Regions from separate parts of the Bradyrhizobium sp. Ash2021 genome, predicted to be linked through region 2. Evidence: riboswitches for the same ligand, from Rfam matches in the RefSeq annotation. Region 2 holds a riboswitch; the other holds the start of a gene.
What was found. Region 2 has a riboswitch for S-adenosylmethionine ahead of NL528_RS04295 (O-succinylhomoserine sulfhydrylase). Riboswitches for the same ligand answer to the same signal wherever they lie in the genome.
Positions count from the first base shown of each region.

Region 1: it holds a riboswitch for S-adenosylmethionine, as region 2 does, so the genes downstream of both, NL528_RS07215 (homoserine O-acetyltransferase) here and NL528_RS04295 (O-succinylhomoserine sulfhydrylase) in region 2, are expected to answer to the same signal.

Region 1 covers NZ_CP100604.1:1,500,472-1,515,534, reverse strand. The annotation lists gene NL528_RS07260 (nuclear transport factor 2 family protein) at 51-446, shown strand; gene NL528_RS07255 (class I SAM-dependent methyltransferase) at 717-1,469, opposite strand; gene NL528_RS07250 (hypothetical protein) at 1,473-1,829, opposite strand; gene NL528_RS07245 (hypothetical protein) at 1,850-2,215, shown strand; gene NL528_RS07240 (hypothetical protein) at 2,486-2,662, shown strand; partial or broken gene NL528_RS07235 (DUF899 domain-containing protein) at 2,693-2,815, shown strand; gene NL528_RS07230 (TIGR02594 family protein) at 3,010-3,660, opposite strand; gene NL528_RS07225 (alpha/beta hydrolase) at 3,896-4,768, shown strand; gene metW (methionine biosynthesis protein MetW) at 4,892-5,554, opposite strand; gene NL528_RS07215 (homoserine O-acetyltransferase) at 5,551-6,762, opposite strand; SAM riboswitch at 6,847-6,926, opposite strand; gene NL528_RS07210 (chorismate mutase) at 7,121-7,969, shown strand; gene hisC (histidinol-phosphate transaminase) at 8,000-9,109, shown strand; gene NL528_RS07200 (prephenate/arogenate dehydrogenase family protein) at 9,106-10,059, shown strand; gene NL528_RS07195 (hypothetical protein) at 10,105-10,623, opposite strand; gene NL528_RS07190 (hypothetical protein) at 10,816-11,049, opposite strand; gene NL528_RS07185 (DUF2125 domain-containing protein) at 11,246-12,433, opposite strand; gene NL528_RS07180 (gamma-glutamylcyclotransferase) at 12,543-13,148, shown strand; gene NL528_RS07175 (hypothetical protein) at 13,876-14,505, shown strand.
Region 2 covers NZ_CP100604.1:922,611-937,673, reverse strand. The annotation lists gene NL528_RS04355 (efflux RND transporter periplasmic adaptor subunit) at 1-192, opposite strand, end outside; gene NL528_RS04350 (efflux RND transporter permease subunit) at 195-3,371, opposite strand; gene NL528_RS04345 (hypothetical protein) at 4,353-4,670, shown strand; tRNA gene NL528_RS04340 (tRNA-Gly) at 4,823-4,896, opposite strand; gene NL528_RS04335 (methylated-DNA--[protein]-cysteine S-methyltransferase) at 5,097-5,675, shown strand; gene NL528_RS04330 (AraC family transcriptional regulator) at 5,686-6,525, shown strand; gene NL528_RS04325 (VOC family protein) at 6,578-6,937, shown strand; gene NL528_RS04320 (SRPBCC family protein) at 7,068-7,469, shown strand; gene NL528_RS04315 (hypothetical protein) at 7,574-8,041, shown strand; gene NL528_RS04310 (MATE family efflux transporter) at 8,138-9,589, opposite strand; partial or broken gene NL528_RS04305 (hypothetical protein) at 9,770-10,787, opposite strand; gene NL528_RS04300 (2'-deoxycytidine 5'-triphosphate deaminase) at 10,916-12,022, opposite strand; SAM riboswitch at 12,145-12,224, shown strand; gene NL528_RS04295 (O-succinylhomoserine sulfhydrylase) at 12,294-13,487, shown strand; gene NL528_RS04290 (SGNH/GDSL hydrolase family protein) at 13,653-14,723, opposite strand; gene NL528_RS04285 (SGNH/GDSL hydrolase family protein) at 14,738-15,063, opposite strand, start outside.

The sequences.
Region 1 (15,063 bases), 580 kb from region 2:
CTTCCAGAGGCGATCTGAAGCCGTTACGGTGCCGTAGATCGGAGATTGAGATGGACGATCGAACCGTGCGGATGGCGCTGCAGCGCCATTGGGATGCTTCGGACGCGAGCGATTTCAAGGTCGAACATGAAATCTACCGCGAGGATGCTGTGCTTGATTATCCGCAATCGGGCGAGCGGATCCGCGGTCGGCACAACATTCAGGAGAGTCGAACCGTCCAGCCAAACAAGAAGCGGTTTACGGTCCGGCGAATGATCGGCAGCGGTGATCTCTGGGTCACTGAATTCGTACTTACCTATGACGGCGTACCATCCTACGCGGTGAGCATCATGGAATTCCGCGAAGGATTGGTGGCCAACGAAACGCAATATTTCGCCGATCGGTTTGACCCCGCACCCTCGCGTGCGCATCTTGTTGAACGAGTGGGCGAAATCACATCGTTCTAAATGCACCGCCGAGGAGAACCCGGATCGGCGTTGATGTTGATGTAGATGAGACTTCATCAGGGCTTGTGCCCTGCCTTCGACGACCGCTCATGGCACGTTCAAGACATGCCGACAGACTCCGGGAGTGTCCGTTGTACGGCGTGGACCGGAAGTGATCGGTGGACCGTCAAAACGGCGCACACCCAACTCGGACATTGCAGTCGCTTGCATGCTCGAATTGCTTGCTCCGGCCGAGGCCACAGTCTTTCGTCGGATTATCGAGTATCCGAGTCAGGGATGTTTCGGTGCTCGAAGTGCGTATAGTCGCTGGTAGATCATCGACTCTGGTATCCAATCAAGCAAAGTGTATCCAAGTGGCAGCTTGATCAGGTTAGCGATAATTCTGGATGAACGCGGATGCCAATAAACCGACAGGTTATAAAATTTAAGCGGAGTGAACCCTAAAGTCGTGAACTCGTGCATCAATCGCTTATGACTGAAGTGCCTTCTGTAGTCCACAATTGGACCCGAAAGCAGAAATATTTTGCCGGAGTGTTCGTTGGCAACTTTCTTCAGAAGCGCTCCCTGCTCCTCCAGCGACAGATAGTGGACGCATTCGATGGCTGCGATCACGTCGTAACCCTCGAATGACGCTTGTAAAAAATCAGCGCTTTCAAATCTGGCATTTGGCAGGTTTAGCGATTTAGCGCGACCGATCGCTACATCGCTTATGTCAATGCCAACCACGGATCGTGCTTTGCTAAAAATTGTCTGGGTCAAGTGGCCTTCACCACAACCGAGTTCAAGAACGGATTTGTCCCGGATGAATGGCTTCAGACATCGGCGCAGCACGTTATCCCTGAATCGCGCGTGAGAAATATGCCAGGGGTCCGGGGCCGCGTAATAGAGATTGAAATCTGCAGCCGTTCGCATTGCTGGTTTCCGCCGATTGAAAACAAGCGCTGTTCGCGAGTCTCCAAAAACCAATTTGCCTGTGGCGCGCAGGCGCGATTCCGGCGCTTCCAGACTTTCCTTTGGGGGCAACGCCTATCGCATGTCCACCCTTTCGCGCCATAGCGCCTCGAAAGTATCAGAATCATTCAGTGTCAGGGCTTGCGCGTCTAATGGATTGCCGGGCTTCTGTGTGACAGCGCTTGTAACTTTTCCGTTGGAAACGGGTTGCGCGGATGCCTCTTTAGGCCATTCCAACAACGATTTCGAAAGCATGGGCTTGCCCTCGTACCAGCACTTTCGTCCATCGATCAGACGATAGGACCACCACTGCCCGTGCGGATTTTTTGGCGCCGCGGCGCTGCATTGCTGTTTGGCCTGCGCATTTGGTATCCCAACGGATAAGAGCGTAACAATCCAGGCGGCCAAAGCGATTGATGGCAGTTTGCTCATTTGCGCACTGCGAAGCTGCTTTGTCGCTGCAAGCGGCTTACAGCGACTGCCAAATCGGGGCGTTCGAGAACTTCCACCAACCTATCGAGGATACGCTCATTGTTCTGCGGCCGGGGCCGAAGGTAGTCTTCCAGTATGAGTTGCGCTTCGTTAATCGCCTGAAGAGCCAATTGTTGATCGGTCATCTCTTCTTACCCATTAAACAAATGCCGCCCAGGGAAAAAGAAGAAGCAAGAAATCAAGCCGCTTTGGGGAGATATCCCCACTTTTTTGAGTTATCCGATCAATTTTTATTTCAATGCGAGAAGCCCTCGGCGCACGATCGCGGCGGCTTCCTAGTTCAACACCGCTTCCGAAGTCGACTGACTGGTAGCTTGTCGAACTGACGATGTCAGTTCGTTGGGGTAAAGCGGACCTTCCGGTTGGGCGCGTTGAAGTCCGGAAATGGAGTCCCGTCCTTCCGACTTTGAGTTGGAGGTCATCGGCTTTGGCGGCGTGACCGAGATACCCGCCTCTTGGCTCGGCATCACGAACATGAGCCGCCGCAGGCGGACCGCGGCTGGCATGCCCCGCAAACCGTGCGGCGCTAACCCTCATCCGGAAACCGGAGCAGATGGGGTAAAATCCCCCAGGGTCCACACCCGAGGAGCAACAACATGACCCCACACATCCCCGAGGAATTTTCCACCAGGTTGATCGACTGGAGTCCCTTCGTGATCATGGGGAACACGATGCCGCCCCGAGATCCTGATGAAGAAGAAGAGGACGAGGACGAAGAGGAAGAGGACCGCGCCGACGAACCGCCGGTCGTGCGCGAGCCGGACGAAGACTAGAGCATGATGCTTTTAGGATTGGGCATAGCCTACAAGTGGTGGAACTGGCACGACAGCTACGTCGCAGACGCAGCGCCCGACAAGAAGTGGGTCGAGGTGTCGGACGCCGGAGAGGCGGCGTTCCGGAACCAACACGCGAGCACGAGGCGATGAGGCAGGCGATGTGCCGTGGGATCTGACGGGCGGCGACGGTCGGTCGGACGGAACCACTCTTCGATCCGGACAGACCGAACCATGTGGTTACCATCGTGCCTTGCCCCTCGCCCGCCTTCACGCTTTGCGTGAAGGCGACCTCTCCCCATAAAAGGTCGGGGAGAGGTGAAGGGAGCGCTGCACATTGCGATTCGCTAGCCCGTCGGCATGACGTAGGCATAAATCCGGCCGCGCGAGATCGGCGCTTCGCGGACCCGGTTGCCGTTATTGCCCGAGATCATGATCGGATTTCCGGAGGCATCGATGCCGGTGATGATGCCGACATGGCCGCCGCCGCGCCGCCCCATCACGGCGATCGCGCCGACCTGCGGGCCGGAGACGCGCTGGCCGTAATGCGCGAAGGAAGCAGCCATATCGGAGCCGGTGCCCTTATAGCCGGAATGCTGCAGCACCAGGTTCATGAACCGCGCGCACCACAGGCTGCCGCGGCCGGTCGGGTTGCCGCCGAGATAACGGCGTGCTTCGGCAACGACGTTCGAGGCACCGAAGCTGCCTTGCGTTGTGACGCCGCCGGTGTTCGGCACCAGACTGGCGTTGGTATCGGCAAAGCCGCGCGCCTGCATTTGCGCCACGCCGCGATCCCAGTGCGAACCGCGCACTACTTGCCGATAGTGCCTGTGAGCGTAGCGCCGCGCATAATGGCCGGCGTGATAGGCGCGAGCATGTCGCCCTGCGCCGTGGTGAGATCTTGCTGAAGCGGGAGTGGCGGAAATGGCGATGGCCATTGAACACAATGCCAGCGCGATAGAACGAAGCGACCGGCGAAACGCAAACAACTGAACCATACTTACTCGATCCTCTGTGACACCCCCCCATTCCCCATCGCACTCGGGTGGAAACGAACGCGGCGGCGGGTTTGAAATTTTCGGTGTGGCGACAGGAAGATTTGATGCGGCACTGCGGAAACGATTTCGGGGTCATTCCGCGATGATTGTTTGGCCAAAAAGAACCTGTGCTGCCGCATTGCGGCCCCGAAAATTAACTGCAAAATTCGGGGCGGCCCACGAGAAGGAATGACAAATGCCCTATGCCGTCACGAAAGATAATGTCCGTCTCCATTACGAAGAGGCGGGAAATGGAACTCCGATCATTTTCCTGCACGAATTCGCGGCCGACCACACCAATTGGGAGCCGCAGATGCGCTACTTCTCGCGCGGCCACCGCTGCATCGCCTATTCCGCGCGCGGCTACGCGCCGTCCGACGTGCCGCCGACAGCCGATGTCTATACCTACAAGCATTTCTACACCGACGCGCTTGCGGTGCTCGATCATCTCGGAATCGCAAAGGCGCATCTCATCGGCCTGTCGATGGGCTCCTATTCGTCGCTGCAGATCGGCCTCAACGCGCCCGAGCGCGCGCTGTCGATGACGCTGGCCGCCGTCGGCTCCGGCTCGAACCTCGAAAATCTCGAAGCTTTCCGCAAGCAATGCCGGGCCAACGCCGAGCAATATGAGGCGATCGGATCAGTCGAAGTCGCCAAAGCCACGCGAGAGGCGCCGAGCCGGATTCCGTTTCTGCTGAAAGACCCGCGCGGTCACGCCGATTTCTATGCCGCCCTGGCCCGCCACGACGCCAAAGGCTCGGCCAACACCATGCGCAGCTTTCAGGGCGGCCGGCCCTCGATCTACACCCTGGTGGAGGCGATCCGGAAAGTGCCGACGCCGGCGCTGATCCTGTGCGGCGACGAGGACGACAATTGCATCGAGCCCAGCCTGTTCCTGAAGCAGCATTTGCCCGCGGCGGGGCTCTCGTTCTTCCCGAAGTCGGGCCACGTGCTCAATCTGGAGGAGCCGGCGCTGTTCAATGAGATGGTCGAGCGTTTCATCGCGCTGGTCGAAGCAGGGAGGTGGCCGGTGCGTGATCCGAGATCGATGATGGCTACGCCAGTCTAGCCGTCATTGCGAGCGAAGCGAAGCAATCCATGGAGCCACAAAGAAAGAATGGATTGCTTCGTCGCGGAGTTTATCATCGGGCGCGCATTCGCGCGACCCGTTGGCTCCTCGCAATGACGATACCTACTTCGCCTTGCCGCGGCTAAGCAAAAACACGCCCTGCTCGCCGAACATGTTCCAGAACCACCAGGGCAGATTGAGCCTCAAGGGGCGGCCGTAGAGATCGAGCGCCACTGCGCGCTCCATCTTGACGTTGATCTCGTCGCAGAGCTGCACGAAATCCTTGATGGTGCAGAAATGGATGTTCGGCGTGTCGTACCAGGTGGCCGGCAGGTTTTCCGTGCGCGGCATGTGGCCGCCGACCAGGAGCTGCAGCCGCATCTTCCAGAACCCGAAATTCGGGAACGAGACGATGGCGCGGTGGCCGATCCGCAGCAGATTCTCCAGCACCACCTTCGGCTGCCGTGTTGCCTGCAGCGTCTGCGACAGGATCACGTAGTCGAAGGCATCGTCCGGATAATTGACGAGGTCGGTATCGGCGTCGCCCTGCACCACGGCAAGGCCCTTCGCGACACAGCGGTTGACGCCCTCGCGCGACAGCTCGATGCCGCGGCCGTCGATGCCCCGACTTTCCAGCAGCATCAGCAATTCGCCGTCGCCGCAGCCGACGTCGAGCACCTTTGAGCCGCGCTCGATCATCTCGGCGACCAAAAGATGATCGCTGCGATAATTCCCGGTGCGGTCAGGCGTGACGCCCGCGAGCGGCAAGGTCTGCTGGATGCTCATGATGGCTCAGCGTCATTGCTTCCGAGTCCGCGCGCCTTGCCCGCGGACTGCAGAAAGGCGCGGGAAATGTCGAAGAATTCCGGCACCTCCAGCAGGAAGGCGTCGTGGCCGCGATCGGTTTCGATCTCGGCAAACGACACCCGCGCGCTCGACGCATTGAGCGCATGCACCAGCGCCCGCGATTCCGCGGTCGGGAACAGCCAGTCTGACGTGAACGACACCACGCAGAACCGCGTCTTGATGCCGCGGAACGCCCGCGCCAGCGCGCCGTCATGGTCGGCGGCGATATCGAAATAGTCCATCGCCCGCGTCAGATAGAGATAGCTGTTGGCATCGAAACGCTCGACGAACGACGAGCCCTGGTAGCGCAGATAGCTTTCGACCTGGAAATCGGCGTCGAACGAAAACGTCGGCAGGTCGCGGTCCTGCATCCGCCGGCCGAACTTGCGGTGCAGGGCGGCATCGGAGAGATAGGTGATATGCGCGGCCATCCGCGCCACGCCGAGCCCGCGATGCGGGTGCGTGCCGTGCTCGAAATAGCGCCCGGCGCGCCAGTCGGGGTCGGCCATCACGGCCTGACGGCCCAATTCGTGGAACGCGATGTTCTGCGCCGAATGCCGCGTGCTGCAGGCGATCGCCAGCGTCGAGAACACGCGCTCGGGGAAAGCCGCGGTCCATTGCAGCGCCTGCATGCCGCCCATCGAGCCGCCGACCACGCAGAACAGCGTCTCGATCCCCAAGCGATCGATCAGCATGGTCTGCGCACGCACCATGTCGGGAATGGTGATGATGGGAAAATCGAGCCCCCAGACTTTTGCGGTGGCGGGGTTGATCGAGGCCGGGCCGGTCGAGCCCATGCAGCCGCCGATCACGTTGGAGCAGATGATGAAGTAGCTGTTGGTGTCGAGCGGCCGGCCGGGGCCGACCATGGTGTCCCACCAGCCCGGCTTGCCCGTCACCGGGTGCGGGTTGTTGACATGCTGATCGCCGGTCAGCGCATGGCAGACCAGAATGGCGTTGGAGCGATCGGCGTTGAGTTCGCCATAGGTCTGGTAGGCGATCTGGAACGGCGCCAGATCGATGCCGCAATCGAGTTTGAGCGGCTGATCCATCCCGAACTTCGCGAGCTGCGACGTCGGATGATCGGCCTCATGGGCGCGATCCTCGCCGTGGATCGCGGGACTTGCTATCGACTGCACCTTGGTCATCCCGGCACCGTCCTCCTCGCGGAGGATCCTCGAACGGAAATCAGGCCATAAAAAACCCGGCCTGAACATAAGGTTCGGCCGGGATCACTTCTGTCCCCGGCCTGTTTAGCGAGTTGTTTAACGTGGCTGCAAGCCGGCCGGCTCAAATGACCACGGAGTGGCTTAAAGGTAGTCCCGGACTGGCCTTTCGTCAAGGCAGGCCCAAAGCGCGCGGTTAACCGCGCCATGCAGGTGGGCCATGCAGGCGGGCCATGCAGGTCCTGGCGGCGTCGTTTCTCTTTGCTTTCAGCTTCCGTCTTTCCTAATCAGTGCCCTTGCTTGCCGGCGGCATCAGGCCGTCCGGCCGTTAGGGTTCGACATGTCCAAAGCACCCCCCGCCCCGCCCTCGCTGGCGGTGCTGCGCAAAGAGATCGACGCGATCGACGAGCAGGTCCATCAGCTCTTGATGGCGCGCGGCGATATCATCGATCGCCTGATCCAGGTGAAGGAGACCCAGGAGGTCGGCTCGGCGTTCCGTCCGGCGCGCGAGGCCGACATGATGCGGCGACTGGTCGAGCGTCATCGCGGCATCCTCCCGATCGATACCGTCGAGAGCATCTGGCGCGTCATCATCTCGACGTTCACGTATGTGCAGGCGCCGTTCTCGGTGCATGCGGATGTCTCGGTCGGCGAATCCGCGATGCGGGATTCGGCGCGGTTTCATTTCGGCTTCGTCGTGCCTTATGTGGCGCATTTCAGCGCCCAGGCCGCGGTCGAGGCGGTGGCGAAATCGAAGGGCGATCTGGCGCTGGTCTCGGCCACCTCCAGCCGCACGCCGTGGTGGATCGGCCTCGAGCCTGATGGCGCGCCAAAAATCATCGCGCGGCTGCCGTTCCTCGAGCGTGCCGATCATCCGGCGGCATTGCCGGTGTTCGTGGTCTCCCGCGTCGCCGATAACGCGATGGTGACCGAGGTCGAGACCTGGAGCGTGCGCGTCTCCGGCTGGAATGCCGATATCGCGCGTGCGATCGCGCCGCTCGCCGAAATCGTCGCCGTCCCCGATACCGCCTTCGACGGCGCGGCGCTGCTGGTATCGATCGCAGGCACCGGGCTGGAAAAGATCAGAACCGCGCTGATCGAGGCCGGCGCCTCGGTGCGCTCATCGGCCCTCGTCGGCAGCCACGCAACGCGCTATACGGTGCCCCCGAACGGGGCGGCCAAACCCTAAAAGCCGCCCCAAAATACCCCGGAGTTAACGATGTCCCGCCCCGTGCCGAATCCCGGCATTCTCGATATTGCGCCCTACACGCCCGGCAAGAGCCCGGTGGCGGAGCCGGGCCGCAAGGTGTTCAAGCTGTCCGCCAACGAGACGCCGTTCGGGCCGTCGCCGAAGGCGATTGCGGTCTACAAGGACGCCGCGGCGCATCTGGAGAACTATCCGGAGGGCACATCGCGGGTGCTGCGCCAGGCGATCGGCCGCGCCTTCGGGCTCGACCCGGACCGCATCATCTGCGGCGCCGGCTCGGACGAGATCCTCAATCTGCTTGCGCACGTCTATCTCACCCATGGCGACGAGGCGATCTCGACCACCCATGGCTTTCTGGTCTATCCGATCGCGACGATGGCGAACGGCGCCAGGAACGTCGTCGCGCCCGAAACCAATTTCACCGCCGACGTCGACGCGATTCTGTCGCGCGTCACGCCGCGCACCAAGCTCGTCTGGCTCGCCAACCCGAACAACCCGACCGGCACTTACCTCCCGTTCGACGAGGTCAAGCGGCTGCGCGGCGGCCTGCCGGAGCACGTGCTGCTGGTGCTCGATGCCGCCTATTCCGACTACGTGTCGCGCAACGACTACGAACTCGGCATCGAGCTGGTGGCGACCACCGAGAACACGGTGGTGACGCACACGTTTTCGAAAATCCACGGCCTCGCGTCGTTGCGGATCGGCTGGATGTTCGGCCCGGCCCACATCGTCGACGCGGTCAACCGGATTCGCGGCCCCTTCAACGTCTCGACGCCGGCGATGCTGGCGGCGGTGGCGGCGATCGAGGACACCGCGCATGTCCAGATGTCCAGGACGCACACCGAAAAATGGCGCAACTGGCTGACGGACGAAGTGACAAAACTCGGCCTCAAGGTGACGCCGAGCGTGGCCAATTTCATCCTGATCCATTTCCCGCTCGAGCAGGGCAGGACGTCGGCTGATGCCGACGCGTTCCTGACCCGGCGCGGGCTGGTGCTGCGCGCGCTGAACAATTACGGCCTGCCGCACGCGCTGCGCATGACCATCGGCACCGAGGAAGCCAATCGGCTCGTGGTCGACGGTTTGCGCGACTTCATGGCGGCCAGGATGGCTGTCAAGTGAGCGTTGACGGGAACGCTGCGCCGCATTTCAAGAAGGTCGCGCTGATCGGCTTCGGCCTGATCGGCGGCTCGATCGCGCGCGGCGCCCGGCTGCAGGGGCTTGCGGGCGAGATCGTCACGACCGCGCGCTCGGAGAAGACCCGCGCGCGCGTGGCCGAACTCGGCATCGTCGACCGCGTAGTGGCGACCAACGCCGAAGCCGTCAAAGACGCCGACCTCGTCATCCTCTGCATTCCCGTCGGCGCCTGCGGCCCGGTGGCGCAGGAGATCGCGGCTTTCCTCAAGCCGGGCGCGATCGTTTCCGACGTCGGTTCGGTCAAGGGCGCGGTCGCACGCGAGATGGCGCCGTTTATTCCCCCGGGTGTGCACTTCGTCCCCGCGCATCCGGTCGCCGGCACCGAGCATTCCGGCCCGGATTCCGGATTTGCGGAATTGTTCATCAACCGCTGGTGCATCCTGACGCCGCCGGAAGGCACCGACGCGGGCGCGGTGGAAAAACTGCGCGCGTTCTGGGCCGGCCTCGGCGCCAGGGTCGAGATCATGACGCCGGATCATCATGATCTCGTGCTCGCGATCACCAGCCATCTGCCGCATCTGATCGCCTACACCATCGTCGGCACCGCCGACGAACTCGAAGAGGTGACGTCGTCGGAGGTCATAAAGTTCTCCGCCGGCGGCTTTCGCGATTTCACCCGCATCGCAGCCTCCGATCCCACGATGTGGCGCGACGTGTTCCTGAACAACAAGGACGCGGTGCTGGAGATGCTCGGCACCTTCAACGAGGATCTGTCGAAACTCACGCGCGCCATCCGCCGCAATGACGGCGAAGCGCTGTTCGAGCATTTTACCCGCACCCGCGCCATCCGCCGCGGCATCGTCGAGATCGGCCAGGATTCCGCCGCGCCCGATTTCGGCCGGCCGCATGAACATCTGACGAAGAAGCCGGGTTGAGAGCGGGCGCATGCGGAGTATCCAGTACGCCGCGGCTTCCCGGTTTTATCCCTGATGTCTCTGGAATATTGGATCACCTGCATGCGCGGGTGATGACGACTGGGGGTATGCCTTCCGAGCGAGCCGCAGGCGGGCGATCGAGCCGGCGCTGATCTGCATGGCGGTGCCAACGAGCCACCACGAGCCAATGACGAGCTCCCATGCGCGGTGCGGCGCTTCATCGAGCACGATGGCACAGACCGAGATCAGCGCGGCCACGGCGGCGAGGAATGTGCCGGCGGCGCTGAGCAGCTCGACCGGCTCAACCCTCGGCGGATGGCGGGCGCCGCTGGCCGGGAGCCAGGGAATATCGATCCCGAGATAGAATGCGATCATTCCGGCCAACACCATCGCCGCGGTGAATCCGAACGTGTCGAGCGCCGCGATGTCGGTTTTTGCCAGTTGCGCGGCCACGAACGTCCCGCACATCGCGCCGGCCATCGCCAGGCCGCTGCGCCCGATGACATGCGCCGCCCGGCTGATCAGATAATAGTCCTGCATCGCGTGGTTTCCTTCGTTGGGCATGATGAACCTCTCGTTCTGGCAGGGATCGAGCGCGGCATTCGCACATCGATAGTCGCGAACACGCGATCATTTCGCGTCACGTCTCGCTCACGGCCGGGTGTTGGAATTTCTTGACGCGCGCGTCCGCGCCTGAATGAAAGTAAGCGGGCTCCAGCCGGGGCGACCGAGCCCGCTTCGATCCGGGCACGCCGGTTACTTGCGGGGTTTGACGTGCCGGGGCACGATCGGGTGGCTCATGACCAGCCGCGGCGCCATCGCGTGGGCATTGGCAACCGGCCGCGCCGATCCGTTACCGAGATCGCCGTTCGGATGATAGAACGCCCACATCCCCGGCTCCGATGCCTCCAGCGGGTCCTGCGCCGACGCCGGTGATGCAATCAACACCGCCAAAACCGCGGCCGCGCCGAACAATTTGAACCTGGTCATGTCTCTCCTCCTCCGCATGACCCGCAGCTGATGTGCGGGCCTTCACTAGGAGAGACTGGGGTTCGCGCCTCGGCATTCCCGCGATTTCGATCACGGTTCGGCGAGCAGGTGTTTACCGTCACGGCTGCCGGCCCGGCCTGGTGAGCAATTGCGCACGGGGGCCGGGACGACGATGGAGAAATGTCGACGGAAAGATTCAGAACAGCGGCGGGATGTCCCCTACCTTCAACGGGCCGAGAAACACCGCACCGTCGACGAAGCGCAGCGGAAAGGCCCGCGCCTTCTTGCCTTCCAGCACCGCTTCGCTGCCGAGCGAGTTGATTCCGGCGGTGACGCCGACACTGGCGTTCTGCTTGACGACCTTGCCAAGCCCCGGGATCGCGCGGTCGAGCGCGCCGAACAGGCCGTTGATGTCCTGGCTCTTGACGCCGGGCGCGACGCGATCGAGCGTTGCCTGCGGCACGCCCTGTTCCAGCATCTTCTCGATGCCGAGCGCGGGAATCACCTTCTCGATACCGGCGACCGTCATCTGTAATTCGCCTTCGATCCGGCCGCTGGCATTGAGGCCCAGCGTGCCGGCGGCAACCGCGATCAGGTCGCCCTGCTGGATTCGCGACTGCACGATCTCGACATGGCCGCCCACGGCCTGGATTTCGCGAAACCGCTCGGGCCAGGGTTTTGGCGAAAAATCCTTCAAGCCGCTGAGCTTCGTGCGCACATCGGCATCGAAGGGCGCTGCGAGCAGCGGATGCACCTCCTGCACGCTGCCGCCGGCGATCTGCAACACGGTTTCAATCACGGGGTGATCCGCCGGCGAGCCCTCGGCGATGCGGCCATGCAGCTCGACATTCCTGGCGCGGGCGAGCGGCGTCTGCACCGATCCGTTGACGCGATCGATCGCGGGATCGTCGAACACCAGCGAGACGCGCTGCGGCACGGCGGGCAGCCCGACCACGCTGCTGCGGCCCTTGCTCCAGTTCACCATCATCGACGGCGGCTGGCCGCGCTCGGAAATGGTGGCCGGCGCCTTGAATTCGGCGATCAGCAATTTCGGATCGTAGATTTGCGCCACCACCAGGATTTCGCCGAGCTTGGCCGTAAACGGCGCCTGCGATCCCGCGGTCTGCGACAGCAGCGCCACGCTGGCATCGTCGCAGCGGACTTCGAGGCGGAACGGGAAGCCGGCGACCGAGCGGTTGCCGCAATCATAGACCCGGCCGGATTTGGCTTCCTGGGCCCGCCAAGCGTCGGCGCGCACGCCGACCTCGGAAGCCGCATAGAACCAGAATCCGCTCCAGGCGCAGGCTGCAACCACGAGCAGAGCGGGCATGAGGAAAAGGCGCCAAAGCGGGCGCCGGCGCGGCGCGGGGGACATGTCAGGCATGCGGCGTCCTTTGGCTGACGATTTTGTCAAATGTAAGCGGTGAAACCCGGCGGCAAAAGATGCTGAATCTGCTTCGCTTCTCCCTGTTGTTCTGGTAGCCGTGCGCGCGATGTCGACGATTACCTTGCCCGAGACGGAATTCTCCGAAGGCGACCTGTGGGTGTTCGGCTATGGCTCGCTGATGTGGCGTCCGGGCTTCGAATTCCTCGAACAGGCCCCGGCGCGGCTGATCGGGGAGCATCGCGCGCTCTGCGTTTACTCGTTCGTCCACCGCGGGACGCCGGAAAAGCCGGGCCTCGTGCTCGGGCTCGATCGCGGCGGCGCCTGCCGCGGCATCGCCTTCCGGGTCGCCGAGAAGAACCGCGCCGCCACCATCGCCTATTTGCGTGAACGCGAGCAGGTCACCTCGGTCTATCGCGAGGTGACGCGTTCGGTGTGGCTGGAGAACGAGGCGCGGCAACGCGTCAGCGCACTGGCCTATGTGGTCGATCGCGGCCATGTGCAATATGCCGGACGGCTGTCGCTGGCGGAGCAACTGCGCCACGTGCAGCAGGGCCACGGCCAGTCCGGCGTCAACCGCGACTATGTGCTCGCGACCGTGAAGGCAATCGAGGCCGCTGGCTTTCGCGATACGCAATTGCATCAGCTCGCCATGATGCTGCACGACGCGCATCCGCTGCACCCGCTCCGGCAGGGCGAGCGGGAAGCGCCCTAGTGGATGAATCCGATTCATGGTGTCCACTTTTACCCACGAGATCGATCGGACGTCGCCTTGGGCTTGGAGCGTCCGGTCGAAACCGTCGGTCTTGAGTCCGGATTACCTTCAACTCCGGACACGTCGCCGCACCGCGCTAGTTGAGGCTATGTGCAAAACGGCGACATCAAGTTAGTCGAAACAAAGAGGCCCCCAACGAAAGAGGCCTCAACAAGTTCAAACCGCTGGCAACAGTGCATCATACCGGGAGCGTATCTTCCAAGCGGGGAGAAGTATCTCATGTGTGCTTCGCGCCATCGCCTTTACCCTCGTTAAGCAAGAGCCTCATCGACCTCGTCGAACGACCGTTCCGTCAGTTCAGTCGTCTTTGGGATTTAGGACGACTTTCGGAACGCCTTGCTCATCACGGCCATTATCAAAGTGCGCCTGCTCAATGGGGCGATGTCGCCGAGCGTAATGTGCATCCAGAATGATCCCGCTTCCGGTTCGCAAGCGCGATGCGATCAGCGAAACGAGTTCGCCGAATGACGCGCGACACGACATTCGCGAGCCGTGCATCCGGAGCTGATTCGAGTTGCATACAAATATAGATTGCTTTGTTTTGAAGTATTCATCATAATATTATCTATTATTTTATGTATTGTTTATCCTTAACCAAAGGTTAATTTCGTTATTTACATAACTGACGTTCGGTTTACCTTGTCTCATCGAACTCGGAGAAACCAAAATGCGTCGTCGGCTTGGTCAGGTCCTTTGCTCAACTTTGCTCTTGCTCACAGCCGGAAACGCCCGCCTCGCCGCGATAGAGAACGAACCGGCCGCCAACTCCACCGCCTTAGGTGCAGGTACCAACGTTAGCTGTTCCCAGCGTGCAACTCCGGTGGAACCAGCAGATCCTTCGGCGGATTCTTCGGTAACGGCTACGATTTCTCACAAATTCATCGCCAGCCAACGATTCAGGGAGAACACGTCACCTGCGGCGGAAGTCAAGATTTCGTGGCTTGGCGCGACTTTCGTGCGCCGCTTCGCCGTCAAGATCGAAGACGATACAAATGACGTGGCATTTCAAATTCATGTCTTGAACAAAGCATCAAGCGATAACCAACTCATCGCCGAACTCCATGATCGCTATGAGACTCGTCTCGCCGACGTTTGGTGCTTCCTAAAACTCCAGGCGAACGGTGAAGACGGTGCGTTGCAGACCAACGCTGTGCCAAACATATTTTTTGTTCGCGACGCCGCAGGCGAGCTCGGGGCGGTAGACACGATCTGGGGCGGCGCCGGATGGGAAATCGGCGCGAGCCCGGTGAGAGGTCAACGCGAATGGCCTTCCGGATCGCACGTCATCTCGCGCTGAGGTCGCGCGGACGCCGTTTTTCGGCCTCGAATGTCTCAGTGGAGCCTGCCCGCAGCGCGAAGTCTGAAATATCGCACGGGCTCCGCGCCAGTCGTGGCAAATCTTCGCCCCGTACGAAATCAGGTCGTTACAGTACGCGGCAACATCTCGCCTGCGCCCGAAGTGGATCGCTCCAACTCCACCGAACGCGCCAAGACGGATTGTTTGCGTAAGCGGGAATGCGCCATACCCAGATCGTCTCGTAAACGCTGTCTCCCAAGCGCTCGACATCAGGCTGTACTGTCGGCCAGAAAGCTGAACCAGCGAGAGCGAGCGCCAAAATTGACGCCGTTGAGATGATTGCCTTGCGCATCGCGCGAACTGCCCTTCGTATCGATTAGTGGGTTTTGATACCCGAAAATTAAATGCACCACGCGTCGCCCGCGCTCTGCGCGGGACATCGATGTTGGCCTTATGAGATTTACTTGGGCGAAGTCTCGTTATCCGGAATGCGAAAGTAAAAGCAATTCAGGCAACCAACGGTCAGTGAATAGCAACACTTCCTCCCACCGAAAAATC
Region 2 (15,063 bases):
GGCCTGGTAGTGGCGCCAACCTCCTACCGCAAGGCCGCCTGCGAGCAGCAGCAGCGCGCTTGCCCCGAATAGCGCGCCTCCGTAACCTCGCCGCTTGGGCGCAGCGTTCGGCAACGTAACAACACGATCGGTTTCCGGATCAGGCCGGTCCTTCGGCACTTCAGTTTTCGGCCGCACACGAGTCTCGGTCATTCCTAAGCTTCCTCGAATACGCCATGGTGAGGCTTTCCGTCGTTGCCCTTGCGCAGCATGGCGAACAGGTAAGGCACGATCAGCAACGTGGTCGGTGTCGCGAACAAGAGGCCGCCGATGACGGCGCGCGCGAGCGCAGCGTTCTGTTCCTCGCCGGCGCCACCGATCGCCATCGGGATCATGCCGACGATCATCGCGGCGGCGGTCATCAGCACGGGGCGGATTCGGGTGTGGCCGGCACTCAGAGCGGCCTCAAAGGCGGAGTGCCCTTTCAGCTGCTGCTCGCGCGCGAAGGTCACGAGCAGGATCGAGTTCGCTGAGGCGACGCCGACTGCCATGATCGCTCCCATAAGCGACGGCACGTTCAGCGTGGTACCGGTGATGAACAGCATCGTGACGATGCCGCAGAGTGTCGCCGGCAGGGCCAGGATCACCACGAACGGATCGCCGAAGGTCTGATAGTTCACAACCATCAGCAGATAGACGAAGACCGCGGCGAACAGCAGCCCGATACCCAGATTCCGGAACGAGTCGTTCATGCTCTGGATCTGGCCGATTACCTGAATTGAATTGCCGGGCTTCAGTTCCTTCTGCAGCTCAGTCGTCACCTTGTTGATGTCGGCTGCAACACTGCCGAGATCGCGGCCCTGCACGCTGGCATAGACGTCGAAAACCGGCTGAATGTTGGTCTGGTTGGAATTGGTGGCGACCTTGTCCCGCTTGAACGTCGCGACATTGCTCAGCATGCCAGGGACCGTTTGCCCACTCACCGCCAACGAAGTGGAAACCGGCGTGTTCGCGAGCGCATTGAGCGAGTTGACTTTGTACTCCGGCGTCTGCACAGCCAGATAATACGGAATCCCCGAGGTCGGATCGGTCCAGAAGTTAGGCGAAACCTGCTCCGACGAGCTCAGGCTGACATTGATGTTGGTCGCCACGGTGCTGGCATTGAGGCCAAGCTGCGCAGCGCGCGTCCGGTCGATCTGGGCGTAGAACGCCGGCGCGTCGACTTCCTGCTGCAGATGCGCGTCGACGATGCCTGGAATTGCGGCGAGGCGTTGACGGAGCTCCCTTGCAACCGAAAGGTTGTTCTTGTCGTAGCCCACCGTCCGGACGTCTATCTGCGCCGGCAGTCCGAAGTTCAGAATCTGCGTTACGATATCGGCCGCCTGGAAATAGAATACGTCCTCCGGGAATGCGGCGGGCAGCACCTGACGCAATTTCTTGACGTAATCGGCGGTTGGTTTGTGGCCCTCCTTGAGCGCTACCTGGATGACGCCGTCGTTGATCCCGATCGTTGAGCCGTCGGCGAACGCCAGATTGAAGGCTCGCGCCGGCAGTCCAATATTGTCGACGATCAGGGAGCGGTCCTTTTCCGGAATGACCTCGCGAATCTTGTCCTCAACCGCCTGAAAAATCGCTTCGGTGCTTTCGATACGGGTGCCGGCGGGAGCACGAACGTGGAGCTGGATCTGGCCGCCGTCGATGAGCGGGAAAAAGTCCCGGCCAACGAATAACAGCATCACCGTGCCGAGACTGAGCATCAGGACGACGACGACCGGAACGATAGCCCTCCGCCGAAGCAGCGTTGCCAGCAATTTCGCGTATCCATTACGCAGGTGCTCGAACCCGCGCTCGAATGCGGCGGTCATCCGCGAGAAGAAGCCCCTCGGGGCTCCATCCTCTGCGTGATGACGTTCGCCCTTGAGCAGCAGGCCGATCGTGATCGGCGTTAGCGTCCGCGACAATCCGTAAGAAGCCAGCATCGCAAATACGACGGCAAGTCCCAGCGGCGTGAACAGGTACTTGGCTGGTCCGTCGAGGAACACCACCGAGGTGAACACGCAGCTGATGGCAAGCGTCGAAACCAGCGTCGGCACCGCGATTTCGGCGGCGCCATGCAGCGTCGCCTCAGAGAGCGGCATGCCCTCTTCGGTCCACAGCCGGTGGGTATTCTCGATGGTCACGGTCGAATCGTCGACCAGGATGCCGACCGCCAGCGCAAGGCCGCCGAGGGTCATGGTGTTCAACGTTTCGCCCAGAAAATACAGCACCACGAGCGACGACAGGATCGCCAGCGGAATTGAGATCATCACGACCAGCGTCGATCGCCACGAACCAAGGAAGACAAGGATCATCAGCGCGGTGAGGCCCGCCGCGATGGCGCCTTCACGCAACACGCCGGTGACCGAGTTTGTAACGAAGATCGACTGGTCGAACAGCTCGTTGACCTTGAGTCCGGCCGGTGCGGAGGAGCGGATCGCCTGCAGCGCGTTCTTCACGCCGTTGACGACCGCCAGCGTCGACGCATTGCCGTTCTTGATCACGCTAAGCAGAACCGAGCGGCGGCCATCCTCGCGCACGATGTTCTGCTGCACCAGCGCCCCGTCGCGGACCTGCGCCACGTCCTTCAATAAAATGGTGGCGCCGTTGGCGAACTTGACCGGTATCATGTTGAGGTCGTTGATCGACGCCGGCGTGGCGTTGGTTCGCACCGTATATTGGGTGTCGCCGATCTTCGCCGTTCCCGACGGCAGCGTGAGGTTTTGCGTATTGACCGCATTGACGATGTCGAGCGGCGTCAGTCCCCGGGAAAGCAGCTTGTCCGGGTCGATATCGACCATGATCTGGCGATATTTGCCGCCCGCCGGCGTCGGCAGGGTGACGCCGGGAACCGGGGCCAATTGCTGACGAACGCGATAGATGCCGAAATCGTAGAGTTGCTGCTCGTTCAGGCTGTCCGAATTGAGACTGAGCTGCAGAACCGGAACGCTGGACGCATTGAACTGCACGACGATTGGCGGCTGGATGCCGGGCGGCATCAGGGCGCGGATGGCATTGGTCGCAGACACGATTTGCGCGATAGCGAGGTCGAGATTGACGTCCGGCTGGAAGTAGATCTTCTGGATCGACAGACCATTGAGGGTCTGCGCTTCCATGTTTTTGATGCCGTTGACGTTGGCGCTGATGGAATATTGGCTGTAGGTGCTGACGCGCTGTTCCATTTCCGGCGTGGTGAGGCCGGTGTACTGCCATATGACAGTCACCACGGGAATGCGGATTTCCGGAAAAATATCGGTCGGCATCGATCGGATGGCGGCGACACCGAGAAACAGGATCAGAGCTGCCAGCACATAGAAAGTATGCGGAAACCTCAGCGCAAAACGAACAATGCCCATGATTTATCCTTGCAGCGCAGCCCGCAAAAGAGGCCCTACGACGGGAGTCGGCTACGAGACATTTTCATTCCGTCATGGCCGTCAATCGGGACGGATGCGTTTGCGGACAAAGGAGCGTGAGAACAGAACATCTTTACCACCCGACATAGTCAGCCGTTGCGTGCGCGAACTTTTCCACGACCACGCCTTGAGAGTTTCCCAGGTATTTTCTCTGGAGGGTCGCCCCACCGAAAACTTCCGGCAACAGAACAGGGGCCAGATGCCGCTCTAACAATGGTCGGAGACCGACACGTTCTCAATTAAAAACCAATTTAGAATTCCAAGCAGGTTTCTGCCATCGCACGACGCACCGATCTCACGCGGCGTTGAAACGAGGTGAGGAATTGTGACTTTGATCGGCTGGTCGTTACTCCATCTCCATAGAGGAGCCAAACGCTGTTGGCTTTCATACCCAAGGGAGAAATCGAATGACCCCGCTCAAACTTCTGTCGACTGCACTGCTCGCCGCCGCCACGCTTGCAACTCCCGCGATGGCTCGCGAGGGCCACGTAACCTCGCGGCACCCGGCCAATGCGGTCACTACGTCCGACGGGCGCGCCTGCGTCCCCGCTCCGGCCGTCGGCGCATTTGCCACACAGCCCTGGGATAGCAGTCCCCCCTGCGAACCCGTGTCGGCTAATTGATCCGTCCGCGTCTTGGACCGGCGTAGCCGTTCGACGGTGGCAACAACAAATCCGGATCGATGTCCGTCCGGACTGAACGCTGACGTGACCGCACTCGCAGAGGTCGGGCGGGCAATAAGCCCGACTTCTTTTTCTGGCGCTTGAGAATGCCCTTTTGAGAACCAGACACTTCGGCGTGCCGGATCTTTACGCACGATCAAAGGCAATAAGCCTGCGCAAAACGTTCAACACTCGTCTTGACGCGGGTCACCGGCGGACGTTGCGGACCCAATGACATCACGAGCCCCGGAGAATAACGATGCTGATCCACCTACCAATCATTATCCTGACTTCCCTGCACCCCATCGCCATCGCGGACGCCATACCGCAATTTGAAATCGCGCGGGAGTGCCAACTCGAAGGCGGTACGAAGGAGATGGAGGAAAGGTGCGTTATCGATGAGAACCAAGCACGCAACCAACTTCAAGCAGAATGGATACAATTTAGTCCCAGCGCCAAATTCCAGTGCAACGAAGAAGCCGGCATCGACGGTACCCCCAGCTATGTCGAATTCCTGACGTGCCTCGAAATGGAGAGAGACGTGAGGACCGAGAGAGAGGCCAAGACGTCACAGTAACGTTCGCCGCCTGCGATCATGGATCAAGATCATCCGGCGCTACGTCGATCGCAGCGCGGCCACCAAAGCCCTGATCCGGCAATTCAACGAAAGGCGAACATAACGTGCAAAACCAACGACAAAACCCTGCCCCTGAAAGCGGGCTAAGTAGCTGGAGCGGGCGAAGGGAATCGAACCCTCGTATGCAGCTTGGGAAGCTGCCGTTCTACCATTGAACTACGCCCGCATTCGCCTCTTCTATTTGAGCATGATCTTTTCGGAAAACCGGTATCCGCTTTTCCGGATCATGCTCCCCATTGATTAGCCGAGACCGGGCGATCCGCCAAGCGGTTCCCACGCCCTCCGCGCCAAGCCCTTAACCGAACCCCAAGATTCCAGATGCGCCGGCCTGTGACGGTGTTATGATGCCCCGGGGGGTTGGGCGTCATGGCGGGGCGTGCGTACAGCATTTTCGATACCGGCATCGGCCGCTGCGGCATCGCCTGGGGCGATTGCGGCATCATCGCCGTGCAGCTCCCGGAAGCCCGCGAGATTGACACAAGGCGGCGGCTGTTTCAGCTCTATCCCGAGGCCCGCGAAACCCGCGCGCCAGTGGATGTCGGGATCGCGATCGAGAGCATCGCCGAGTTGCTGCGCGGCGGGAGCGCCGATCTTTCCGACGTGACCCTGGATATGACCGGCATCCCCACCTTCAACCAGCGCGTCTATGCCTTCGCCCGCAGCATCCCGCGCGGCGAAACCCGCACCTATGGCGAGGTCGCGTCCCATCTGCGCGCGTCGGGCGCGGTGTATTCGGTGGCGCAGGCGATCGGCCGCAATCCCTTCATGATCATCGTGCCCTGCCATCGCGTGCTCGAAGCCGGCCACTATGCCGACAAGATCTCGCCGAACGGCGGCGCCATCTCCAAACGCCGGCTGCTCTCGATCGAGGGCGCGCACCCGACCGCCAGCAAGACCCTGTTCGACGTGCTGCTGCCCGTTGCGCCGCCGCGCCCGCAGACCTAAATTTGACGGTATGATCCGAACGACACTGCTGCAGCGAAAACGCATTTCCGTGTCCGAGTTCCGCTGCACGGCGGCGCCCGGCGACGCGCCGTTCGCGGAACAATATGCCTGTCATTCGATCTCCTATGTCCGCAAGGGCAGTTTCGGCTGCCATTGCCGGGGGCGCTTCCACGAGCTGGTGGCGGGATCGATCCTGGTCGGCCATCCCGGCGACGAATACATTTGCACCCATGACCACGTCATCGGCGACGAATGCCTGTCATTTTTCCTCGATCCGGAACTGGTTGAAACGATCGGCGACAACAGGGACATCTGGCAGGTCGGCTCGGTGCCGCCGCTGCCGGAACTGATGGTGCTGGGCGAACGCGCGCAAACGGCGGCAGGTGGCAACAGCGATGTGGGTCTCGACGAAGTCGGGCACCTGTTCGCCAGCCGTTTTGTCGATGTGGTTTCCCGGCGCGCGCCCAGGCCCGTGACGGCGACATTGAGAGACCGCCGCCGCGCAGTAGAAACCGCGCTGTGGATCGACGCCAATTCGCACCGGGCCATCGAGCTGGAGGATGCCGCCGCCCAGGCCGGCATCAGCCCGTTCCATTTCCTGCGGCTGTTCTCCGACGTACTGGGGGTGACCCCGCACCAATATCTGGTGCGCTCGCGGCTGCGCCATGCGGCGCGGCGGCTGGCCGATGACGACAGCCCGATCACCGATATCGCCTATGATGTCGGCTTTAACGATCTGTCCAATTTTGTTCGCACCTTCCACCGCGCCGCCGGCGCCTCGCCGCAGAAATTCCGCCGGGCTTCGCGGGGCGACCGCAAGATTCTCCAAGAACGGCTTGCGCTCCACTGACTAGGGTTGCTCCAGGCCGCGCGGCATCTCGCGCGTTTCACTGGAGAAAATCATGTACGACCACATCGGATTACGCGTCGGAAATCTCGACGCCAGCGTGCGCTTCTACACCGCGGCATTGGCGCCGCTCGGCTATGTCCTGTGCTCGCGCGACGATGCAGGCGCGGGGTTCGGCCCCAAGGGCGAGCCGGCACTGTGGTTGCATCTAGACAAGGGCAAAGCCAACACCGGCGCCCACGTCGCCTTCCGCGCGCCGGACCACGCCGCCATCAAGAAATTTCACGCCGAAGGGCTGAAAGCCGGCGGCCGCGATAATGGCGAGGCCGGCCATCGCAAGGACTACAGCCCGACCTATTTTGCCGCGTTCCTGATCGACCCCGACGGTAACAACGTCGAGGCGGTTTGTACCTGACGCGCTGCTGCCACCGGCGTCATTGCGAGCGAAGCGAAGCAATCCATCGCGCCACAAGGAAGAGTGGATTGCTTCGTCGCTTCGCTCCTCGCAATGACGATTCCCATACCTGCGAAAAGGACTCACTCATATGGCTTCCATCCACAAAGACATCGCCATCGACGCAAGCCCCGATCACGTCTGGGATGCGGTGCGCGATTTCGGCGCGCTGCATACGCGTCTGGTGCCCGGTTTCGTGCTGGACACAAAACTCGATGGCGACGCGCGCATCGTGACGTTCTCGAACGGCACCGTGGCGCGCGAGCTGCTGGTCGATTGCGACGACGCCAGGCGGCGGCTGGTCTATGCCGTGATCAGCGAACGCCTGAAGCAGCACAGCGCGTCGGTGCAGGTGATCGCCGATGGCGACAGCCGCAGCCGGCTGCTCTGGACCGTCGACGTGCTGCCGCACGAAATTGGCCCTTACATGAACGCGCAGATGGATCAGGCCGCGTTGGCGATGCAGAAGGCACTGGGACGCGCCGCAGCATAGCGAACGTGATCTTTCTCACAGATTGGCCGCTCCCCCTCTCCTAGCCTTGCCGCGTGCGTCCGGATGGCGCCGCGTCCGCGGCTCCGCGCACGGGGAGTTTTGCCATGACTGGAGCTGACAAGGTGGTGTGCCAGGCGGCCACGCTATTGCTGCTGTTCACCCTGACATCGATGCCGGCGAAGGCCCAATTCGCAGGTTTTGGCGGAGGTGGCGGCGGCGAAGATATGATGACGCAGATGGCGCCGATGCTGGAAATGATGAAGGCGAAAATGGGCAAGCGCCGCTTTGGCATGATGATGCAGACCATCGGGCCGATGATGGGCAGCATGATGGAAGGTGGTGGCGGCGGCGGTCTCGGCGGCATGATGGGCGGCGGCGGAATGCCCGGCGGTTCGGGCGGAATGATCCCCGGCGGATCTGGCGGCGGCGGCATGGGCATGGGCGCCATGGGCGGCGGCGACATCATGGGCATGCTCGGCGGAGGAGGCGGCGGCGAGCTGATGGGCATGATCCCGCAATTGATGCGGATGGCCAATTTCGGCGGCGGCCACCGGCGTCACCGGCGGCGCTAGAACTTCGGTTCTGATTGAATCAGAACCGAAGCTCTAGATTCTTGTTTTGACGCGTTTTCTTCACGCGAACCGGTATCCACTTCGCTCGAAAACGCTCTAACGCGCTTGCGACAACACCGGACGAGCTGCCGGAACGGGACCGGGCTTTGGTCCCCACCGGGTCAGGATCACGCTCGCGCATGACAGCACGCCGAGCACCACCATCGATGCCGCGGCGAGCGTGAAAAAGTTTTGCGCAGTCGCATCGTGCGTCGACAGCCACCAGCCGCCGGTGCCGATGAACAATAGCCGCGCGGTTTGTGCCAGAACCGGACCGACCACCTTGGCGGCGCCCTGGGATGAGAAATACATCGACGACGCCAGTCCAATGAAGGCGTACATCGGGGCTGCCGTCGACAGATATTGGTGGCTGGCGGCGCGCACGCCCGCGTCACGGGTGAAGAGGTTGACCCAGAGATCCGGGAAGATGGCGATGAAGGTCGCGATCGCCCCGACCGCGATGAACGAAACCAGGCCCGCGGTCCAGGCGATCTTCCGCGCCCGCGCGATCCGTTCCGCGCCGATTGCCATGCCGATCATCGGCACCGAGGCGATACCGACCGCGAACGACACCGACGTCAGCAGGAATTCGAGCCGCGCGCCGATTCCGTAGCCGGCCAGAATCGCGGTGCCGAAGCCCGCCAGCATGTGGGTAAAGATGCTGATGGTCAGCACCGACTGCAGCGGCGAAAAGCAGGAAATCGCGCCGACCTTGAGGATGTCGAACAACATCGCCCATTGAATCCGCAATCCCAAGAGCTTGGGAACGACGCGGGCCCGGCCGGAGAACAGATACCAGGACATGATGGATATGCTGATCACATAGGCCGTGAGCGAGCCGGCGGCGACGCCGCGCATGCCGAATTGCGGGATCGGCCCGAGGCCGAGGCCGAGCGTGCCGCCGAGAATGATCTGGCAGACCGCCGAAGAAAGCATCATCAGCGACGGCAGTTTCATGTTGCCGGTGCCGCGCAAAATTCCCGCCATCGTGTTCATCAGCCATGGCGCGACGGCGCCGCCGAAGAAGATCTGCACATAGGCGATCGCCTGCGCCAGCACGTTGCCGCGGCCGCCGAGCAGTTCGAGCAATCGCGGCCCGAAGATCAGCATGCCCAGCATGAAGGTCAGTCCGAAGCAGACGCCGATCAGCAGTGCGTGTGCGGCCAGCGTCGAGGCGCGCTCCCGGTCGCCGGCGCCGAGCGCACGCGCGATCGCGGAAGCGACGCCGCCGCCCATGGCGCCGCCGGACATCGTCATGGTCAGGATCACGCAGGGAAACACCAGCGCCATCGCGGCCAGCGATTCCACGCCCAGCCGGCCGATATAGGACGTCTCCGCGATCACCACGCAGGTGCTCGCGGAGAGCGCGATCACGTTCGGCCAGGCGAGCCACAACAGCGTGCGCAGGATCGGGCGATCGAGCAGCGCATTCCGCACAGGCGGCTGCGGCGGCGGAAGCGGACGTTCCTCCTCGTCTACGGGTATTTCGGCAACCGCAATATCCGGCATCTCGGCTCCCAGGCGCATGACCCGCCAAAGTGTGAGCGGTTTGGCGACAAGGTCATGCGCCAATCATAAATTTTTCCGCAGTCTGATTGCTATGGCACGGTGTTCCCTACCATGACCGGGGCCGATTCCACGTGCGCGGGGCGCAATGCGGGCCTGCGCGATTGCAGGCGAGCGCTCGCTTTAGCCGATCGACCAGATTAACGGCGGTTTACCGCCCTGCGCCGGCTTCAAATGCACCGGAATACAGCCCCTCCAGAACCCTGGCGCAGGCCGGATGATAATCGGGCACATCGGCCATCAGCTTCCAGGTCTGCTGACGGAGTTCGAACGCTCCGTCAGAGGCGCTGATCTCGGCGACATCGTCCTGCGCCTCGAACAGGATGCGCAGGAATGCGACAAAATCCTTGGCCGTGCCGCGGTTCGCCGCGAAGGCGTGCGCGATTTCGTCGAAATACTGCATGCCGACCAGCTTGCCGGTCAGGTGCAGCAAGTATCCGGCGTCCTCCGGACCGAACACCTGCACCATCACAGGTGCTGCGGTCCGCACATATTCCATCGCGTAATTGCGATAGGCCTTTTCCAGCCGCGGTTTTGGCCAGCTCGCGACCGGCAAGGCGGGTGCGGTGGCGGGATCGAACAGGGGGGCTTCGAGATGCCGCGCGAACACCAGGCGCTGATCGAGCTCCAGCGGATGGTCATATTCGCAGTAATAGCCTTCGAGCCCGTCCTGGCCGTCGACGCTCTGCTTGGTGCAGACGAAGCCGAGGCGCAGATCGCCCAGCGCCACGCCATTATTGGCGTGCCATCCCCGCAGCATCGCGCGCGAGACCTCGCCGGGCACGCCGCAGATCGCGGTGCCGCGCCAGATCCAGCGCGGCGGCGGATAGCGGATCCAGGCCTTGCGGTCGGTCTCGCACATATATTCGACATGGACGCCGCCGATCCAGTTGGAGAGATAATGATACTGCGCCGCCGCGACCGCGGGCGGCAGATGATCAAGGCCGAGTTTCTGCAGCCCAGGCAGAAAACGCTCCTGCTGCTGGCGGCGAAACACGCGGAATACGAATTCGGCGGCGTCGGCGGTGCCGCGACGGCTCACGACGGTGAGAATGAGCCCGGTGAAAAAAGCATGGTAGAGATCGGCGACGCTGCGCCATTTCAGCCATTGCGCCTCGCGCGCTTCCTGCTCTCCGGTCATGCTCGCTCCCGTCCCGATGTTCTTGTTGGTTGCGAGCATATATCAACCGTCATTGCGGGCGCCAGCGAACCAATCCATGACGCCGCGTGTGCGGTATGGATTGCTTCGTCGCTAACGCCCCTCGACGGCTAGACCTTGAAATGCTTGGAGAGCTTCAGGCCTTGCGCCTGGTAGTTGGAGCCGATGCGCTGGCCGTACATGGCGTCGGGCCGCGCCAGCATTTTCTCGTAGACCAGGCGGCCGACGATCTGGCCGTGTTCGAGGATGAACGGCACCTCGCGCGAGCGCACTTCCAAAACCGCGCGCGAGCCCTGCCCGCCGGCGCCGGCATAACCGAAGCCGGGATCGAAGAAGCCGGCGTAGTGCACGCGGAATTCGCCGACCAGGGGATCGAACGGCACCATCTCGGCGGCGTAATCCGGCGGCACCTGCACGGCTTCCTTCGACGCCAGGATGTAGAACTCGCCGGGATCGAGGATCAGGCTGCCGTCGGGCCGCGCCGCGATCGGCTCCCAGAATTCACCGACCGCATAGCCGCCGCGGCGATCGATATCGACGACGCCGGTGTGGCGCTTGGCGCGGTAGCCGACGAAACCGCTGGCGTTCTCGCCACTCAGATCGACCGAGAGCGCGACCCCGCTGGCAAGATCGGCGTCATCGATATCGACCAGCCGCTCGGCGTCATGCAGCGCGTCGAGTTCGTCGGCATTGAGGATGGCGTCGCCGGTGCGGAAGCGGACCTGGCTCAGCCGCGATCCCTCGCGCAGCAGCACCGGGAACGTCTTCGGGCTGATCTCGGCGTAAAGCGGACCGTGATAGCCGGCGCCGATCATGTCGAAGCGGCGGGTGCCGTCGGCGATCACGCGGGTGAACACGTCGAGCCGCCCGGTCGAACTCTTGGGATTGGCGGCGGCGACGATTTGCGGCGGCAGCGCCAGGCTTTCCAGCAATGGCACAATGTAGACGCAATTGGTCTCAAGCACCGCGCCGTCCGAGAGATCTATTTCATGCAGCTTCAATTCGTCGATGCGCTCGGCAACCGTAGCGCCCGGCCCGGGCAGGAAGCTCGCCCGCACCCGGTAGGCGATATCGCCGAGGCGCAGATCGAGGCTCGCCGGCTGGATCTGGCTCTCGACAAAGGGATAGGCCGGCAGGATCAGGCCCGCATCCGCCATCGCCGCGATCATGCGGTCGGGCAGGATTCCGGTGGCATCGGGCGGCAGCGTGAACGACACGGCGGTTTCCCAGGGAAAACTTATACGGAGGACCCAAATGGCCCCCAAACCCTGAATTTAAGGGCTTTTACGGGTTAAACGATGGCCGCCTTGACTGAAAGGGCGCAAGCGAATATCAGCATGACTTATCCCGTGGTGATTTGAGCCGGCCGGCTTGCAGCCACGTTAAATAAATCGCTAAACAGGCCGGGGACACGTGTGATCCCGGCCTGTGGAAATTTTTCCAGGCCGGTTTTTTGTGACCATTTTTGATGGTCACGACGGAGGTCACATGTCTGAGACTAAAGCGACTACCCGCTATCGCCCCGAAACCCGCCTCGTCCATGGCGGCACGCTGCGCTCGCAATTCGGCGAGACGTCCGAAGCGCTGTTTCTCACCCAAGGCTACGTCTACGACAGCGCAGAGCAGTGCGAGGCGCGCTTCAAGGGCGAGGATCCCGGCTTTATCTATTCGCGCTATTCCAATCCGACGATTGCGATGTTCGAGCGCCGGATGATCGAGCTCGAGGGCGCGGAAGCGGCTCGCTCCGCCGCCACCGGCATGGCCGCGGTGACGACCGCGATCCTCGCACCGCTCAGGGCCGGCGATCACGTTGTCGCCTCGAAAGCCCTGTTCGGCTCGTGCCTCTACGTGGTGCAGGACCTCTTGCCGCGCTACGGCATCGAAACGACGCTGGTCGACGGTCTCGATCTCGACCAGTGGCAGCGCGCGCTGCGGCCGAACACCAAGACCTTCTTTTTGGAGAGCCCGACCAATCCGACGCTCGATGTGCTCGATATTCCGGGGATTGCCGAGATCGCGCACCGGGGCGGTGCACGGCTGGTCGTCGACAACGTCTTCGCCACGCCGATCTGGCAAAGCCCGCTTTCGCTTGGTGCCGATGTCGTGGTCTACTCCGCGACCAAGCATATTGACGGCCAGGGCCGCTGCCTGGGCGGCATCATTCTCTCGTCCGAAGCCTTCATCGCCGAGCACGTTCACAATTTCATGCGCCAGACCGGGCCGTCGCTCTCGCCGTTCAACGCCTGGGTCTTGCTCAAGGGGCTTGAGACGCTCGGCGTCCGGGTGCGTGCGCAGACCGACACCGCAGGCCGTGTCGCCGAGGTGCTGGCAAACCATCCGAAGATCTCGCGATTGATCTATCCCGGCCGCGCCGACCATCCGCAGGCTGCGCTGGTGAAGAAGCAGTTGCGCGGCGGCTCCACACTGGTCGGCTTCGAGGTGAAGGGCGGCAAGCCGGCCGCCTTCCGCGTCCTCAATGCGTTGAAGCTTACGAAGATCTCCAACAATCTCGGCGACGCGAAGAGCCTGGTGACGCATCCGGCGACCACCACGCATCAGCGGCTGGCGCCGGAGGCCCGCGCCGAACTCGGCATCAGCGAGGGCTTTATCCGCTTCTCCGCCGGGCTCGAGCATGCCGATGATCTGATCGAGGATTTTGCCGCGGCGCTGGAGAAGGCGTAGCCGCAAGCGAAAACACCATCGTCGTCCCTGCGAACGCAGGGACCCATAACCACAGGACGTTGTTGGTTAGGGAAGCCGTCGACCACTTCCTTTATCAGCGCCGCCGCGGCGTATGGGTCCCTGCGTTCGCAGGGACGACGTTGATAGTTGGGGAGCGCAACGACCTCACATCGGCCGATAGGTCCGCACGTCCGACGGCACGTTGACGCCGAGCTTGATCTGGCCGACCGACTTGATGATGTCGTCGCCGAGTAATTGCGCGAAGCAGGCGTAGCCCCAGTCGTTCATGTGCAGGCCGTCGGCGATCACGAAACCTTCGATCGGGATCGCCTGCTTCTCGTGCCAGTCGCGCATCACCTCGAAGCGCGGGAAGATGCCGACGTGGCGCAGCTCGGCGACCTTGCCGAGCAGCTTCACCATCTTGCCGGCGCTTTCCGGCTTGGCGGTGACGGCCGGCGAGTACTGCGGATCGACCAGCACGAGATCGGCGCCCGCCGCCTGAATGCGCGCGATGCCCTCCTCCACCGTCTTGGCGGTCTCGGCCGGATCGAGGTTGCGCAACACCGCGTTAGTGCCGACCTGCCAGATCACCAGATCCGGATGCATGTCGATGACTTCGCTCTGCAGTCGCTTCATCATCTCCGGTGCGTCATCACCGCCATGGCCGCGATTGATCACGGTGATGTCGGCACTCGGATATTTCTGGCGCAGTTGCGCCGCAAGGCGGTTCGGATAGGTGAACTCCGGCGACGTCGAGCCGTAGCCTTGGGTCGACGACGAGCCGAACGCAATGATCACCACCGGTTGGCCGGCAGCGAGCTTGGCCGCGACATGCGGCAGCGAGCCCATCGACTTGGCGCCGCCCTTCGGCGGCAGGCAAGGAACGCGGCTGAAAATGTCGCCGGCCGACTTTGCGACCGCCTTCACCTTGTCGATCGCTCTGCCGGTGAGGCTCTTTTGTTGCGCGGGCGTTTGCGCTGCAGGATTGGCCTGATTGGTGGCGGCCACATTGCCGCCAGTCGCGCCGGTGGTGGTCTGTGGCGGTGCCGTTTTGGCGGCCTCAGACTTCGCAACCTCAGACTTAGCTGCCTCGGGTTTGGCGGCGTCGGAAAGCGCCGCCTGCTGGGCAATCTGCGCGTGGGCATATGGCACCGATGCCGGCGCCAGCGCGAGCAAGGCCGCGACGGTGGCTACGGTCAGCGATGCATTTCGGTAAAAAGGGTAGTGAGAACTCATTAACGCTGGTTTCCTCAATTCTGCTGCGCCGGATTGAGATGGGCCGCATCGATTACAAATGTCGACAGCGCACGGCCAAGGCAATCGTGAACGCGTTTGGCGAGATCAGTGCCATGCGCGGTGCTAAACAGGTCGAAATCTCCGGAATCGTTCCAGTGGTGCATCATGGCGAAGCGGTCGAACAAGGGAATGTCGTGCTGCTGCGCCACCACGCGCATACTATCTAGGTATGGCGGCGCGGAAATCATCGTCTCCGTGCGCGGGCTGTATTGCAGATTGATCAAAACCACATCCGTTCCCGCGTTTTGCAACGCAACAACCCCTTCGTTGAGCGCACTCC